DNA from 3 places in the Megasphaera vaginalis (ex Srinivasan et al. 2021) genome. Region 2 is predicted to be linked to each of the others. Evidence: riboswitches for the same ligand, from Rfam matches in the RefSeq annotation. Region 2 holds a riboswitch; each other region holds the start of a gene.

Region 1 (5,823 bases), on a different contig from region 2:
GAATACGGCATCTGTTCGACGGCGATGAAGATCATTGACGCCGTTTTTCACGATACGAAAGAGATCATGGCGGTCAGCGCTTTTTTGGACGGGCCTTACGGCCAATACGGCATTTATTGCGGTTGTCCCGCCGTCATCGGTGCCGCCGGCGTGGAGAAGGTAATGGACTATGCGCTGACGGCGGAAGAAGAAAAAGAATTTCGGCGCTGCTGTCGCGTCGTCAGAGACAATATTGCCGCCGCAGAATCGCTTCTGGCTTCGGAAAAGGCTCAGGTTCTTGATTTATGAGCGTCGATAACAGTATAATTTAAAAAGAATATCTGAATTTATCTCACGGAGGAAGCAGTATCATGATTACATGTAACGGCAGCGGCAATCCGGATGCGATTGCTCTCGGCATTGATAAGCGTTTGCGCGCGTTATCCCATTTGTCAAAAGAAGAAGGGGAGCTTCTTCGAGCCTATGTGAACAACAGGCCGGAATTGCTGCATTATCGGTCGATACATACCTTTCACTGTCTGTATGAAGACAGGGTGCGTACGTATTTTCTCGTCGGACTGGAAAATAAGCCGCTCCGTTACAGCATGCACGAAGATTTTTTGGCTGCCAAACGCATCACTGCCGCTGCCATGTCGGAAGGCGTTACGGAGTTGGCCGTATTCATCGATACCTTGGAAATGGATATGGTATCTTTGATCGACGGACTGCTGTATCGTAATTATGCGTTCAATCGCTATAAACGAGAGGCGGAGGAAGAGTCGATAAAAAATATCAACCTGATTACGTCCAGCCTGAAAATAAAGGATTTCAATACGCTTTGCTATGTATATTCTTCCATCTATGAAGGCGTGTATCTGGCCCGTGATCTGGTGAACACGCCTTCCAACGACTTGACGCCGCGCCGGTTCTGCGACTTGGCGGCAACTATTTGCAAAGGCGACAACATGGAAGTCGAGGTCATGAATAAATGGAATCTGGAAAAGCGGAATATGGGAGGAATTGTTGCCGTCGGTAAAGGCAGCATGAACCCGCCGCAGCTGTTGACGCTGTCTTACAAAGGCGATCCGGACAGCAGAGAGACGGTAGCCGTTGTCGGCAAAGGGATTATTTATGACAGCGGCGGCTTGTCCTTAAAAAGTCACGCCGCGCTGGAATTCATGAAAGACGACATGGCCGGCGCCGCCGCCGCGCTGGGAGTTATGCGGGCGCTGATGTTGCTGAAATATCCGATCAATGTCGTTGCTGTCATGCCTTTGGCGGAAAACGTTCCGTCCAGCATGTCTTACCGCGTTGACGATGTGATTACGATGTATGACGGTCATACGGTGGAAATTAAGAATACCGATGCCGAAGGCCGCCTTATCCTCGCCGATGCCGTTACGTATGCGCAGGAGAAGGGCGCGACAAGGATCATCGACTTGGCGACGCTGACAGGAGCTTGTGTTACCGCCTTGGGGACGATTCGTTCCGGCATGTTCGGCAATGATCAGGAGTGGATGAACCGATTCTTTGCTGCCGCCGGCAGGGCTCATGAAAAGGTCTGGCAGCTGCCGTTGGACAGGGAATACGAAGAGGAGTTGAAAAGCACTGTTGCCGACTTGAAAAATGTCGGTTCGACCGGATCCGGCGCCGGTGCTATCGTGGCGGCGCAATTCATCAAGCAATTCGTGAAGCCTGAAACGGCCTGGATTCATCTCGACATTGCCGGAACCGCTTTTAGTGAAAAAAAGGATGAAAGCGGTTTCAGCGGCGCTACCGGCGTAGGGGTCAAGACGATTCTGGAATTTTTGCGAGGCGGACGATGATGAAGGCGGATCTGCACATGCACACAACTTGTTCCGACGGTCTCCACACGCCGGCGGAACTGACGGCAATGGCTGCGGCGGCAAAGCTTGACGTCATCGCTATTTCCGACCACGATACGATGGCGGCATATGACGGTACGCACAGGCTGCATGATGGTGTAAAGATTATCAGCGCCATTGAAATGAGCAGTGACTGCGCCGATGAAGATGTCCATATTCTCGGCTATCATCTGGATCCGGCGAACGAAGAGTTGCAGGACTATTGCCGCGATTTCAAGGAGCGGCGCGCAGTACGGGCAAGAAAGATCGTTGAGAAATGCACGGCTCTCGGCTATGCGCTTGATCTCACCGTTGTCAATGATATACTGCGGCGCGGCGGTACTGTCGGCAGACCGCATATTGCGGCTATGTTGGTGGAAAAAGGCTATTTTTCATCAGTTTCTGCGGTCTTTGAAAGGATCCTTTCCCGTAACGGCCCGGCTTACGTTCCCTATGATCGTTACGATATCGACGCCTGCATTGAACTCATTCACCGTGCCGGCGGCCTGTCCTTTTTAGCGCACCCGTCGCTGCTTAAAGCGGCCTTGCCGCAGGTCTTGCAGCATCCCTTCGACGGCATAGAGGTATATCATCCGAAGAATCGGGGCCGGTATGACGAATTTCTCGGCATTGCGCGGGAAAAGGATTGGCTGGTCAGCGGCGGTTCCGATTACCACGGCACGATCGGCCGCTACCCTGACGGTCTCGGCGTTTTTTCCTTTGATGCGGCGCCGTTGCAGCCGCTCCTTTCTTATAAAGGATGAGAAAATGAAAATTATCGGATTTATCGGCCCCAGCGGCACCGGCAAAAGCCACCATGCGCTGGTTGTCGCTTATGACAATCATATTGACAGCATCATTGACGACGGTCTTCTCATCTATCAGAACCGCATTATTGCCGGCTGTTCCGCAAAAGATGAGACCAATCGCATGCGCGCCGTTCGCTGCGCCATCTTTCTTGAGCCGTCTCACGCCGCAGCCGTCCGCGAGGCGCTGAGCCGGGTAAAGCCGGAAAAACTGTTGATCCTGGGGACATCGAAGCACATGGTGCAGCGCATCCGCGAAGCCTTGTATTTGCCGCCTGTCGATGCGTATATCCGGATTGAAGAGGTTTCCTGCGCCGCCGAGATCGCCAAAGCCAGAGCCATCCGCAAAGCGGAGGGAAAACATATCATTCCCGTGCCGACAATGGAATTGAAATCCCATTTTCACGGCTATCTCCTCGATCCGATCCGTTCGTTTCTCCACAACCGGAGCGGCAAAAAAGGACCTGATTTCGAACAGTCCGTTGTCAGACCGATCTTCAGTTATTACGGTAAGCTCATCTTTTCTGATGACGTCTTTTTCGCTCTGATCCGTCATTGTTTGGCCGGGATCGACGGTATCGTCAAGGTAAACCGCGTCAAGGTGGCGAAGAATTATGTGCCGGGCAGCAACGGACTGGCCGTCGTTTTGGGCGTTACCGTCCGGTACGGCGTCCATATTAAGACGCTGATGCAGCGGATCCGCTGTTCGCTGCAGGACGACATCGAGTATACGACAGGCATGTCCGTCGACATTCTGAAGATTACCGTTCGTGATGTCGTCGAGTAAAATCCGTCTGTTGACAAGGCTGCGAGCCAGTTTGTATAATGAAAAAGGAATCATGTGACTGACGGAAGTGGGCTGACCACAGGGAGCATGATCGATAAAAAGCCGACCGTCTGGGCAAATGAGTCCGGGAGTGTCGGTGTTTTTTTTATTCCCAGGAGGAAATGACGATGAAAGAACTGCAATTGAAATACGGATGCAATCCCAATCAGAAGGCGACGAGAGTGTATATGAAAAACGGCGGCGACTTGCCGCTTGAAGTTATGAACGGCCGTCCCGGCTATATCAATTTGCTCGATGCGCTGAACAGCTACCAATTAGTTAAAGAACTGAAAGCAGCGACAGGACTGCCGGCTGCGGCCTCGTTCAAGCATGTCAGTCCGGCAGGCGCTGCCGTGGCTGTTGAAATGAGCGATACCTTGAAAAAGATATATTACGTTGACGATTTGGAACTGTCGCCGTTGGCCGGAGCCTATGCCTGTGCCCGTGGCGCTGATCGCATGAGTTCGTACGGCGATTTCGTCGCCCTTTCCGATACGTGCGACGCCGCGACGGCGACGCTGCTGAAACGGGAAGTTTCAGACGGCGTTATCGCACCGGGATATACGGAAGAAGCGTTGAAAATTTTGAAGGAAAAACGGCAAGGCTCGTATTGCGTATTGAAGATCGACGCCGCTTATGTGCCTGCAGTGCCGGAGCATAAAGAGGTCTTCGGCGTTACCTTTGAGCAGGACCGCAATAACGCGGTCATTACAAAGGATCTTTTTGCCGTTCGGCCGACGCGCAACAAAGAGATTCCCGAAAGCGCGCAGCGTGATTTGCTCGTGGCGCTGATTACCTTGAAATATACGCAGTCAAATTCGGTTTGCTATGTTAAAGACGGCATGACGATCGGCGTCGGTGCCGGACAGCAGTCGCGCGTCCACTGTACGCGCCTGGCAGGGAATAAGGCCGATGTCTGGTGGCTCCGGCAGAACCCGAAGGTGTTGGCGTTACCTTTCAGGGATGATATCCGTCGCCCTGATCGTGACAATACGATAGACGTTTATATCTCCGATGATTGGGAAGACGTCCTTGCCGACGGTGTGTGGCAGCAGTTCTTTACAAAAAAGCCGGAGCCTTTGACCGGGCGGGAAAAGAAAGAGTGGGTCGCACAACTTCGCGGCGTGGCTCTCGGCAGCGATGCCTTTTTCCCCTTTGGTGACAATATTGAACGCGCCCATCGCAGCGGCGTCGAATATATTGCACAGGCAGGCGGCTCCATTCGCGACGACAATGTCATTGAAACGTGCGATAAATATAATATGGCCATGGCGATGACAGGACTCCGTTTATTCCATCATTAAAGGATGGCAGACCGAAAGAGGTGACAAGTAAAAATACTTGACACCCCTTTCCCTTTCCTGTATACTTGCAACGTACGAATGACAGAGGCGGTGAAATCATGTTGGAAGATGTGCTTCGCAAAGGGCGGCTGTTGGACATATACGGGCCGTTACTGACGGAACGGCAGGAACGATGTATGGACATGTATTTCAATCAGGATCTTTCTCTCGCCGAAATCGGCGTAAATTTGGAAATATCCCGGCAAGGCGTTCATGATTTGCTGCATCGCGCCTCGCAGTCATTGGAACATTACGAAGCGAAGCTGCACCTGTTGGAACGGGCGCAGGTTCTGCAACGGGAAGTGGAAATGGCCGCCCGCCTTCTGGAAGGCGGCAGTACGGCGGAAATAGAAGAAGCAAAACGAATTTTACATCGCATCGAACTGTAAAGAAGGAGGTCCTCATGCCATTTGAAAGTCTTTCCGAACGCTTTCAGTCGGCTTTTAAAAAGCTTCGCGGCAAAGGCAAACTCTCGGAAGATGACGTTAATGAAGCGCTGAAAGAGATACGCCGCGCCCTTTTGGAGGCAGACGTCAACTTTGCGGTCACGAAGGATTTCATCAAAAAGGTTAGGGAAAAGGCTGTCGGAGAAGAAGTATTCAGCAGTCTGAATGCGTCGCAGACGGTCATTAAAATCGTTCGCGACGAATTGACGGAACTTCTCGGCGGAACGCAAAGCCGCATTGCGATCTCTTCACGGCCGCCGACGATCATCATGTTGGCAGGTCTGCAAGGCGCCGGGAAGACGACGACGGCGGCAAAGCTGGCGAAGAAGTTGAAAGGGCAAGGGAAACAGCCGCTCCTGGTGGCTTGCGACGTGTATCGTCCGGCTGCTGTTACGCAGCTTCAGGTGCTGGGACAGGACCTTGACATTCCGGTCTATACGGAAGAGGATTGCAAGGATCCGGTCGGCATCGCCGAACGGGCCGTCCCTTATGCGCTGGGGCATCTCCGCGATGTCATTATCATCGATACGGCAGGCCGCCTGCACGTCAATGAAGAAT
Region 2 (5,823 bases):
CCTTATTGATGCGCAGGGCCGTCAAAACGGCGGCAAACGCTTCGCCGTCCGCATCAATGGCGGCTATGTATTGCCGCCTCAAGGAGGCAGCCTCCGCCGCTGTCGCCGTCAACAGCGGCGCAACCTTTTCACAGCCTTTTTTATGAACAGTCAAATTGGCTACCATTTCCAAAAGCGCCGCTGCTGAAGCCGCCGTTAAAGCGGCAATGCCGCCGCCGCCCGGAACCGGCTCCGCCGAGGACGCCGCTGCCAAAAACTCTTCGATTACCGCTTTGCCAAAAGGCCTCTTACGATCAGAACAATCCTGTAATAACACCGTTTTCATCAATATCCATCCGATTCGCCGCCGGCACCTTCGGTAAGCCCGGCATAGTCATAATATTTCCCGTTTCACAAACAATAAACCCTGCGCCCGTGCAGACGCGCACATCTTTGACCGTAACGGTAAATCCTGTCGGCGCGCCAAGCAGATCGGCATTATCCGATAAGGAATACTGCGTTTTCGCTACACAGACAGGCATTTTGTCCAGCCCCAGTCTTTCCAATTCTTCCACTTGTTTCTTCGCTCTGCTTTCAAAGATGACGCCGTCACCGCCATAAATTTCCCTGACGATCGTTTCCAATTTTTTGGCAATAGATTCCGTTGCTTCATAAAGCGGTTTATACGGTTTCTTCGGTGCCGCCATGAGCGCCAGTACCTTTTCACCCATATCCAGTCCGCCGGCGCCGCCTTGCGCCCAGCAATCGCCCAAACTGACATCAACGCCGTAAGCGCGGCAAAGATCGGTCAATTTTTCAATTTCCGCCGGCGTATCGGTCAGGAAGCGGTTGATGCTGACCAGAACGGGAACATCAAATTTACGCATATTTTCAATATGCTTGGCCAGATTGGCAAACCCTTTTTCCAGAGCGACCACATCTTCCACTTGCAAATCGCTTTTTTTCACACCGCCATGCATTTTCAAAGCCCGAATTGTTGCTACGAGCACGACGGCATCCGGTTTAATACCGGCAAACCGGCATTTAATGTCCATAAATTTTTCGCCGCCCAGATCGGCGCCGAAACCGGCTTCGGTAACCGTGATTTCCCCCATCTTCATGGCCAGTTTCGTCGCTACGACGGAATTGCAGCCGTGCGCAATATTGGCAAAAGGACCGCCATGAACCAGCGCCGGTGTGTTTTCCGTCGTCTGCACGAGATTGGGCTTGATGGCGTCTTTCATCAAAACAGCCATGGCGCCGGCAACACCGAGATCGCCGGCCCGAACAGGCTGCCCGTCCAAATCGTAGGCGACGATAATATTCGCCATGCGCCGCTTCAGATCCATCAGATCTTCCGCCAGGCAAAGGACGGCCATAATTTCCGAAGCGACGGTAATCATGAAGTGGTCTTCTCTGGGAAAGCCGCAAACGGTTCCCCCCATAGCGACGACAACATTACGCAGCGCGCGATCATTCATATCCATGACGCGTTTCCAGACGACCCGGCGGATATCAATGCGCAGGGAGTTTCCCTGATGGACGTGATTATCAATAGCTGCTGCAAGCAGGTTATTGGCCGTTGTAATGGCATGCATATCGCCGGTAAAGTGGAGATTGATATCCTCCATCGGCAATACTTGCGAATAGCCGCCGCCGGCGGCGCCGCCCTTAATCCCGAAAACGGGGCCGAGAGACGGCTCGCGCATGGCGACGATCGTCTTATGTCCCATGCGATTCAGCGCCTGCGCCAGGCCGATCGTCGTCATCGACTTTCCTTCACCGGCCGGTGTCGGATTGATTGCCGTTACCAAGACCAATTTACCGTCCCGGTTTTTGGACAGGCGTCGAATCGCGTCAAAGGATATCTTTGCCTTGTATTTACCGTATAATTCCAAATCATCTGCCGTCAAGCCCACTTTTTCCGCAATGCTCGTAATCGGTTCCAACGTTGTCCGTTGCGCGATTTGAATATCACTCAATACTTTTTCCATCGTCATCGTCAGCTCCTCGATAGTAGCAAAAAAAATACCGACATTCCGGAATCTCTGCCCAGACGGTCGGCTCGCATCGATCATGCTCCCTGTGGTCAACCCACTTCCGTCAGTCACATGATCTATGCATTTATTATACAAAACGGCATCTGTCTTTGTCAATCAGCCGTCCCTGCAAGGCCCCTGTCCGCTTATTCAATAAGCACCGTTTGTACAGCTGAAAGCGCAACTGTTCCGCCGATACGAAGCGACTGCAATTCCCCGTCATCGACTTTGGCAGCAATCGCAATTGCGCCGCCCGGCTGGCGCAATGTACAAGCTACATTCCGTCTCCCGACACAGGCCAACGCCGCCGCTGCCGCTGCCGATCCGCTGCCGCAACTTCGTTCCCAGTAACGTGTATCCGTTTCCGCCACATAGACGGCAGGAACCATGGTCAGCGCCTGCGTATCGACAATGATTAGCCCGTATGCCGCATAGGCGTCAGTAGAGACATATTCGCGCAGCGCCTGCCAATAAATTTCCTTATCGACATTATCGCCGGTTTGTACGAAATAAACGAAATGCACGATTCCCGGCAACGTCACCTTGAAAAACCGGTACGGTAAATCATTGACGGGAATCAGCACGGCTTCCACCGACTCCGGCAGAGGCATATCAATGACGGCTTGAAAAACATCCCCTTTACGCTCAACGGCAACACCTAACGGCACAGTGCAACCCGAACAGGATACACGATACATTCCCTTGTCCTCTCTCGTCAAGGACAGGGCATAAGCGGCGGCACTGCGCGAAGCGTTACCGCAAAACTCGCCGCCCATCATATCAATGCGAAGAGCAGTGCCGTCTGCCGGATCCATGGTCAGATAAGCAACCTGTTCCGCTTCAAGTGCTTCGGAGACGAGCAACTTGGCGGCTACAACACTATGATCAGCCCGATCGATTCGATCCAAGACAAGAACAGTCGTGTTCCCGCTGGGATCTGCCATTACATAATGAATAGTTTGCATCACTTTTCTCCTTTCTTTTTTATTATACCATATCCCGTCACCGCCAAAATAAAAAGGACCCGCAAAATTTGCGGGTCCTTCTGCCAAGACTTACAGAACCAACGTCGGCGCTGCATACGTACGGCCGAGCAATTCCTGATTCAGCGCGTACAGCCCCTTCGGATCGGAACCGAAAAGTTCGTATTTTTTGATCAGTCCGTCGGCATTCTTTTCTTCCTCTCCCTGCTCTTTGACGAACCAGTCGAAGCATTGCATCGTACGATAATCGTGAACCTCGTCGGCAGCTCTGTAAATTTCATTGATCAGATGCGTGACATATTGTTCATGGGCATAAGCGGCCTTCATCGGATCGATGATATCGTTACAGGCCAAAGACGGTTTTTCAATCGCCTCAAACGTCACGGATTCACCGTTATTATGCAGATATGTACGCATCAGCATCGCATGATCGTGTTCTTCCTGCGCCTGCACATCGTACCAATGAGCAAACCCGTCGAGTCCTTTATCGTAATAAAAGTTGGCGAATGCCAAATACAGGTACGAAGAATAAAATTCCTGATTGATCTGTTTGTTAATAAGCTCTTTTACTTTGTTATCCAACATGCTGCGTTCCTCCTTGTCTATTCGCGGACCAGGGCTATTCCTAAAAATAGTCATCAACGCAATCTCTATAAGATTTATACATAGTAAACCACGTTTAAAATAAATTACAATGATTATTAACAAATAAATTGCTTTTTAAATAAAACTGCCGCCTCTCTTCTATAGAGCTGGCGGCAGTAATACGTTATTTTTTGACTAACTCTTCTTCTATCTGAATATGTAATTCATGAAGCTGTTTCGGCGTAACCGGTGACGGCGCTTCACTCATCGGATCGATAGCATTCTGCGTTTTCGGGAAAGCGATGACATCGCGAATGGATTTACGTTTCAGCATCAGCATGATCATCCGATCCAAGCCGAAAGCCAAACCGCCATGCGGCGGCGCGCCATATTCAAAGGCACGGAGCAAGAAGCCGAATTTCTGTTCCGCTTCTTCTTCCGTCAGGCCGATAGCTTTAAAAACGCGCTGTTGCAGTTCCGGCTGATAAATACGCAATGAACCGCCGCCCAATTCTACGCCGTTGAGAACGAGGTCATAGGCCTTGGCATAAACGTGGCCGGGATCGGTTTCCAACTTGTCCAGATCTTCGTCACGAATGGCTGTAAACGGGTGGTGCATGGCGACATACCGTTTTTCTTCTTCACTATATTCGAACATGGGGAAGTCGACGACCCAGGTAAAAGCAAATTCATCTTCACGGATACAGTTCGTACGGCGTGCCATTTCCTTACGCAATTCTCCTAAAGAAGCCGCGACGACAGAAGGTTTGTCGGCAATCATCAACACCAAGTCGCCCGTTTCGGACCCGCATTCTCTGCCGATAGCCTGAAGCGTGTCTTCACCGAGGAACTTCTTAACCTGTGATTTCAAGCCGTCCGGCGTAAAGCAGATCCAGGCCAGTCCTTTGGCGCCGTAGGTAGCAACGTATTCTACCAGTCCGTCCAGTTCGCGGCGCGGTATCTGTGAATATCCCTTAACATTAATCGCCTTGACCTGACCGCCGTTTTCAATCACGCTGCGGAAAACTTTGAATTCCGTATCTTTGACGAGCGCCGTAATATCGTGAAATTTCATGTCGAAACGGAGATCCGGCTTATCTGAGCCGTAATTTTCCATTGCATAATCCCAGGTGATCCGTCGGATCGGCCGCTCGATTTCATGACCCAAAACGGCTTGGAAGACATGGCAAATCATAGCTTCCGTCAGCTGGAGGATATCTTCTTGACTCATGAAGGACATTTCCAGGTCAAGCTGCGTAAATTCAGGCTGCCTGTCGGCTCTCAGGTCTTCGTCACGAAAACAGCGAGCGATCTGATAATAACGATCCATACCGGAAATCATCAGCAGCTGTTTGAAAATCTGCGGGGACTGCGGCAATGCGTAAAACTTGCCGTCATTGACGCGACTGGGCACGAGATAATCACGTGCTCCCTCTGGAGTGCTCTTGCACAATTCCGGCGTTTCGATATCGATAAAGCCGCGACTGTTGAGAAATTCACGCATAGCATGTTTAACGCGATGCCGCATAATCAAATTGTTCTGCATTTCCGGGCGACGCAAGTCGAGGTAGCGATATTTCAAGCGGATTTTTTCGTCGACATCGATATGATCTTCAATATAGAAGGGCGGTGTTTTGGACAGATTCAGCACGCGCATTTCTTCGCAGCGGATTTCGATCGTGCCAGTCGCCATCTTGGGATTTACTGTTTCAGCGTCACGCAGGCGGACGATGCCGCGAATGGCCAACACGTATTCGTTACGCACCTGTTCCGCTTTTTTAAACGCTTCTTCGGCATAATCAGGCGAAGCGACGACCTGCACGATGCCCGTGCGGTCACGCAAGTCGATAAAAATCAAGCCGCCGTGATCGCGGCGACGTTCCACCCAACCGCAAAGAACGACTTCTTTACCCGTATCGGCTTCCGAAACGGCCGTACAATAATGCGAACGACTTAAACCTTCCATTGTATCCATTACGTAATCATCCCTTCTTATGTGCTTCTACGTAAGCAACGATATCATCAAAAGCAACACTGTCCTGCGCCTTTGTTTCCATATTGCGAATCTGTGCCGTCTGCGCCGTCATTTCCTCTTCACCGATAATGACCGTGTAAGCGGCGCCCAATTTATTAGCCGCTTTCATCTGCCCCTTCATGCTCCGCCCCATAACGTCGATCTCGGCATAAATACCGCGACGGCGCAATTCTTGCTGCCAGCCGAAGGCTATCGTCTTAGC
Region 3 (5,823 bases), on a different contig from region 2:
TCGATTCCCTTCAAAAGCGACTGCGCTTCGTTGCAGAAGTCACGACGGCGTTGGGTTTGGAACGAGTACATTTTCTTCACGGCAGAGCCGAAGAAGAAGCGCACCGTACGGAATACCGGGAGGCCTTCGACATCGTTACGACGCGAGCTGTCGCCAGGTTGAACATCCTCAGCGAATGGGCCTTGCCGTATGTTCGGTGCGGCGGCGCCTTCATTGCGCTGAAAGGAGCTCGTTATGAAGAAGAACTTGCGGAAGCGGCAAAGGCGCTGACCGTTCTCGGCGGCGCCGCCGCCGTGGTCAGGGCAGTCTCTCTTTACGGAATCAGTGACAAGCGGGCGGTGTTTTATATCCGCAAAGAAAAGGAAAGTCCGAAAAAATATCCCCGTAAGCCCAAAATGGCGAACAAAAATCCGTTGTAATCATATAGGAAGGAATGTGAAGAAAATGTTTTTGAAAAAAAGAATGTTCACGTTATCCGTAATTTGCCTTACTGTCTCTTCTCTTACGGCTGTTGCGGCGATGCCGGAAAGGCCAGAAATCCGTGCGGCTGCCGCTTATGTCACAGATTGTGATACAGGTGCGGCCCTTTATGCCAAAAATGCCGATGCCCAAGTATCCCCCGGCGGTACAACCATGATGATGACGGCCATTTTGGGCCTTGAACTGGGACAGGGAAAGATGGACCGGAACGTAACGATCGCCCCTGAATCGACGCAACTTGACAGCGACGTAGCCGTACTGGGCCTTCGCGCCGACAGAACGGCTACGCTCGGCAATGCGCTGGCCGGAATGATGACGTACAGCGGCTGTGATGCTGCCATGGACATTGCCGCTACCGTGGCGTCGTCGCAGCGTGATTTCGTTGATAAAATGAATGATAAAGCGCTGGCTATCGGCGCCGTGCACACGCATTTTACCAATCCCTCCGGATTGCCGGAAAGCGGTCATTATTCGACTGCCGCCGATTTGGCGAAAATTGCCGCATACGGAATGAAAAACAGCGATTTTCGTACGTTGGTGAGCCGTTCATCATATGAAATGACCTATTCCGACGGCGATACGGAGACGCTGACGTCGCTCAACGAATTACTTGCCGGCCAATACGAGGGTGCTAACGGCGTGCGTACAGGAAGTACCGATAATGGTGGTCCCTGTCTGATTGCTTCGGCAACGCGGGAAGGGAAGACGCTCGTCGCCGCTGTAATGAATTCTTCTGATCGTTTCGGCGATGCCGCGGCGTTATTGGATTATGGCTTTGCCGTTTTGAAAGAAAAAGGAGCATCTGGAAGCGATTTCGCTACGGCGACGGCGGGAAAGAGCGATGAAAATCCGTACGTTCTCCGCGATGCGCCGGCAGGGCAGACATTGAGTCAACTTGCGGCGGAACAGGCTGCAGCGGCGCAGCATACGCAACAGTCGGCGTTATAGCATGAAAAACACAACAAGTGTTATAAAACAGCCGCCATTACCGATTTTACATCGGTAATGGCGGCTGTTTGTCGTCAAACAAGTGCGATCAAACGAGGGCGAAAAGATCGTTCAATCCTTCAGCCAGTGTCGGATGAGTAAAAATAAAGTCACGAATAACCGTATACTTGATATTTTGTGTCATCGCTAAGCGGATGATGTTGATCAATTCATGTGAATCGGCACAGAAGAGCTGCGCACCGAGAATCAGATCCGTTTCCGGATCCACTAAGGCTTTCAGCAAGCCGTCGGCCTGTCTCAAAACCTTTGCTTTGGGAATAGCCGCTGCAGGCATGGAAACGACGGTATAGGCAAGTCCTTGACGCTTGGCTTCGGCTTCACTCAGGCCGACGCGGGAGAATGTGGGGTTAATGAAGACGGAGTAGGCGAACGCGCCGCGATTGTCGACAGTTCGGACTTTTTGGCCGTATATATCGTCCCAAATAATGCGGCTGTCATCAAGTGACATGTACGTAAATTGCAATTTGTTGCAGACGTCACCTGCCGCCCAAACTGATGGCGCTGTTGTGCGCAGATGATCGTCGACAACGATCATTCCGCCGTCGTCGGTGCGGATCCCGGCTTTGGACAGCTGCAGTTCCGTCGTATCGACGCGGCGGCCGGTAGCGACGAGAACGGCGTCTCCCGCCAGCGTATGCATCTGTCCGCCCTTTTCATATAGGGTCGTGCCGTCGTTTATTTCCGTCACGTTAACGCCGGTTTCGACACGGATTCCCTGTCCGGTCAGGACTGCGAGAATGGCTTGCGCCATATCACTGTCTTCACGACCGAGAAATACGTCGGCGTCTTGCAGAATAGTCACTTCACTGCCGTATTCGGCAAACATGGAAGCAAATTCGAGACCGATATAACCGCCGCCGATGATCGTCAGCTTTTCAGGCAAGACGTCAAGATCCATGATGGTTTCACTGACATAGACGAAGGCGTTATCTTTTATGCCTTTGATCGGGGGAATAAAGGGGCCGGCGCCCGTATTGATGCAGGTACCGCCGTACATATGTGAGCTTTTTTCAATGAGGGCAACCTTTTCTCCTTTAGCTGCCAACTTTCCTGCCAATGTTTTGCCGGCTTTACCGAAGCCGATGATAAGTGTATTATACATCATGATTCGCTCCTTTTTATCAATAAATAATTATTATTTATTATATCTTATCATAAGAGTTGACAAAGTATATGTCACTGCCTATAATAAAAGAACAACAAAACCGATATGGAACTGACGGATAGTGGAATTAACCACATGAACCGTATCGCATAAAGTATGAGCCGACCGTCTGGGCAGAGATATGAATGTATACTTTGGCCGGAAAGGGTCGGTATTTTTTATATCTCTTTTTACGTTTTCGTACGAGAGAGGGGTATTGTATGAAGAGAAATCGGTGGCTTATCGCTTTATCCGCTATGGGACTTCACATTTGTATCGGCAGTGTATATGCGTGGAGTGTGCTGACCAAACCGATCATGCAGAGCATGGGATTTACGTTGAAAGAAACGACGTGGACATTTTCTCTGGCTATTTTGTTCTTGGGCCTTTCAGCCGGCTGTCTGGGCGCTTTCGTTCAGAAGATCGGGCCCCGCAAATCAGGACTTTTGGCGGCATTCTTTTTTTGCGGCGGTATGTTCGGCACGGCGTTGGCATTACATTTGCACAGTCTGCCGCTGCTTTACCTGGCCTATGGCGTTATCGGCGGTATCGGCCTCGGTACGGGGTATATAACGCCGGTGTCGACGTTGGTCAAATGGTTTCCGCATAATCGCGGTTTTGCCACGGGTCTGGTTATTATGGGATTCGGGTTTGCCAGCATGATTGCCGGACCGGTGATGCAACTTCTTGTTGAATCTTTCGGGCTGGTGACGAACTTCGTTATTCTCGGCGGCGTTTATTTTATCGTCATGACGGCATCGTCCCTTTATCTGGCGCCGCCTGCAGCCGGTGATATCGTACCTCGGGATAAAGTGCTGGAAGAAAGCGGCAGGAAACGGCCTGTCTATGCGGCGGCACTACCGCAGTTCACCGTCAAAAAAGCGATGAAAACATGGCAGCTTTACACGATTTGGTTCCTCTTCTTCACCAACATTACCTGTGGTATTGCCCTGCTTGCCGTTGCGTCGCCAATGGCGCAGGAAGTCGTCCATATGACACCGCTGGCGGCAGCGTCCATGGTCGGGATCATCGGCTTCATGAACGGCGCCGGCCGCATTGCGTGGGCGACGGTTTCCGACTATATCGGGCGAGCCAATACGTATCTGTTGTTCTTTGCCTTGGAAGTGGCAGCCTTTTATAAGCTTTCAACCGTTACTAATTCCTTCAGTTTTCAGATCCTCGTACTCCTGATCATAACCTGTTATGGCGGCGGCTTTTCCTGTATGCCGGCCTATCTCAGCGATCTCTTCGGCACCTTGGAACTGAGCGCTATTCACGGCCGGGTCCTGACGGCTTGGGGCGCTGCCGGAGTTGCCGGGCCCCTGCTTCTTTCCTGGATCAGAGAAACGACCAACAGCTACGCCGTAACCTTGCAGTTCTTTTCCGGCTGCCTTGTCGTCGTTTTTTTAGTCATGGCTTATCTTAAATACAAGACACGTCACGGCATCATCGGTACGGAAACGGCATGGACGGAACAGGAAGTAAAGCATGCCTGAATAAAAACGGAATAGGCGCGTTGTTGAGGTATCGTGGACCGTCGGTCTGCGGTACCTCTTTTTGAAGACTGCAGCCTGTCTTTACATACGGTCGTGGCGCGGCTTTAAAAGAATGCGTGAAGGCTGAACTTTTCGACAAAAAGATTCGCCGATTGACGGCGTCAATATTTTTTGAGGCCGTTAATCGCATTTCCACAGGCCGCAGAGAGTAGGAAAAACAGAGACGGCGTTCTGCTGTCATCGTTGCAGACGATGGAAAAGCGGGCGTCTTTTCGCGGGCCTTTTTGTACGGCGCCGCAGGTTGAACTGATTGTCCATGCAAAGAGAGCCCCTGCCGATTGGCAGGGACTCTCTTTATTTAACCTGGAGGCTATCACGTTTTGCCGGAATTGCACGTTGTTAGGGGATGAATGGGTCTTGCTCGACCTTTATTGTGCGGCTTCCTGCATGGAATCGATAATAGCCTGGGCCGTGTTAACGACTTCGATTTTCTTGTCCGCCTTTAACGTCGAGGCCATGGAGATGCGTTCGTTGAGAACGGTCATGTTTTTCAGATTGTCGTCAATGAATTGCTGCATCAAATCACCGGATTTGACGGCCCAAGAGCCGTTTTCCAAGATGGCGACAGTCCGTTTTTGCAAATTAAGGGCTTTCATGTGTTCCAGATAATCGAGCATGACCGGATAGATGCCCAAATTGTAAGTGACGGAGGCCAGTACGATGTGGGAATACTTGAAGGTTTCGGAAATCAACGTGGAGACGTGTGTCGTGGAAACGTCATAGACGTGAACGTTGGACATCCCTTTTTGACACAATTCCGAGGCCAAAGCCTGTGCCGCGGCTTCCGTGTTGCCGTACATGGAAGCATAAACGATCATGACGCCTTTTTCTTCCGGTTCATAGGTGCTCCAATGCGTATATTTATCGAGGAGATAACCGAAATCCTGACGCCAAACGGGACCGTGGAGCGGGCAGATAACTTTTATCTTATCCAGGACCGTAGCGGCTTTGCCCAGGAGATGCTGGACGTGGGGGCCGTATTTGCCGACAATATTCGTATAATAACGGCGCGCTTCGTCAATCCAGTCGCGGTCGAAATTGACTTCGTCGGCAAAGAGTTTGCCGTCCAAGGCGATAAAGGAGCCGAATGCATCAGCCGAGAACAATGCGCCGTTGGTGAGATCAAGCGTGATCATGGCTTCAGGCCAGTGTACCATCGGGGCTTCTACAAACGTTACCTGGTGTTTGCCGAACGATTGGACGTCGCCTTCTTTAACTTGGATCAACTCCTGATTATCAATGGAGAAACCGAATTGACGCATGATCATGAAGGATTTTTCCGTGCTGATGATTTTTACCTTCGGGTAACGCAAAATGATTTCTTCAATGGAGGCGCCGTGATCCGGTTCCATATGATTGATGACTAAATAATCTAAATTGCGGCCGTTCAGAACATGTTCGATATTTTCCAACAACTGCCGGCATACGGACCAGTCGACGGTATCGAAGAGAACGGTGCTTTTATCTATCAGCAGATAGGCATTGTAAGATACACCTAAGGGGATGGGATGGATATTTTCAAATAAATGGGTGCGATGGTCATTGGCGCCGACCCAATATAAATCATCTGTGATGTTTCGTACGCAATACATGAGCAGACTCCTTTCTATTCTTTAATGAAATGATCTTTTCCTT

What was found. A riboswitch is a leader RNA that binds a small molecule or an ion and turns the genes downstream of it on or off. The one in region 2 is predicted to bind ZMP and ZTP.
Region 1: it holds a riboswitch for ZMP and ZTP, as region 2 does, so the genes downstream of both, HMPREF1250_RS02300 (phosphoribosylaminoimidazolecarboxamide formyltransferase) here and HMPREF1250_RS09460 (formate--tetrahydrofolate ligase) in region 2, are expected to answer to the same signal.
Region 3: it holds a riboswitch for ZMP and ZTP, as region 2 does, so the genes downstream of both, HMPREF1250_RS07320 (OFA family MFS transporter) here and HMPREF1250_RS09460 (formate--tetrahydrofolate ligase) in region 2, are expected to answer to the same signal.

Annotation. Positions count from the first base shown of each region.
Region 1 covers NZ_AWXA01000008.1:78,604-84,426, reverse strand. The annotation lists gene HMPREF1250_RS02320 (lactate/malate family dehydrogenase) at 1-288, shown strand, start outside; gene HMPREF1250_RS02315 (leucyl aminopeptidase family protein) at 351-1,805, shown strand; gene HMPREF1250_RS02310 (PHP domain-containing protein) at 1,802-2,608, shown strand; gene HMPREF1250_RS02305 (Asp23/Gls24 family envelope stress response protein) at 2,613-3,437, shown strand; ZMP/ZTP riboswitch at 3,482-3,560, shown strand; gene HMPREF1250_RS02300 (phosphoribosylaminoimidazolecarboxamide formyltransferase) at 3,605-4,780, shown strand; gene ylxM (YlxM family DNA-binding protein) at 4,879-5,208, shown strand; gene ffh (signal recognition particle protein) at 5,223-5,823, shown strand, end outside.
Region 2 covers NZ_AWXA01000053.1:57,572-63,394, reverse strand. The annotation lists gene HMPREF1250_RS09465 (cyclodeaminase/cyclohydrolase family protein) at 1-325, opposite strand, end outside; gene HMPREF1250_RS09460 (formate--tetrahydrofolate ligase) at 294-1,973, opposite strand; ZMP/ZTP riboswitch at 2,023-2,100, opposite strand; gene HMPREF1250_RS09455 (hypothetical protein) at 2,165-2,983, opposite strand; gene HMPREF1250_RS09450 (ferritin) at 3,074-3,586, opposite strand; gene aspS (aspartate--tRNA ligase) at 3,771-5,561, opposite strand; gene hisS (histidine--tRNA ligase) at 5,569-5,823, opposite strand, start outside.
Region 3 covers NZ_AWXA01000041.1:109,344-115,166, forward strand. The annotation lists gene rsmG (16S rRNA (guanine(527)-N(7))-methyltransferase RsmG) at 1-419, shown strand, start outside; gene HMPREF1250_RS07310 (D-alanyl-D-alanine carboxypeptidase family protein) at 445-1,428, shown strand; gene HMPREF1250_RS07315 (FAD-dependent oxidoreductase) at 1,517-2,593, opposite strand; ZMP/ZTP riboswitch at 2,691-2,775, shown strand; gene HMPREF1250_RS07320 (OFA family MFS transporter) at 2,854-4,128, shown strand; gene HMPREF1250_RS07325 (FprA family A-type flavoprotein) at 4,557-5,780, opposite strand; gene HMPREF1250_RS12305 (FAD-binding protein) at 5,795-5,823, opposite strand, start outside.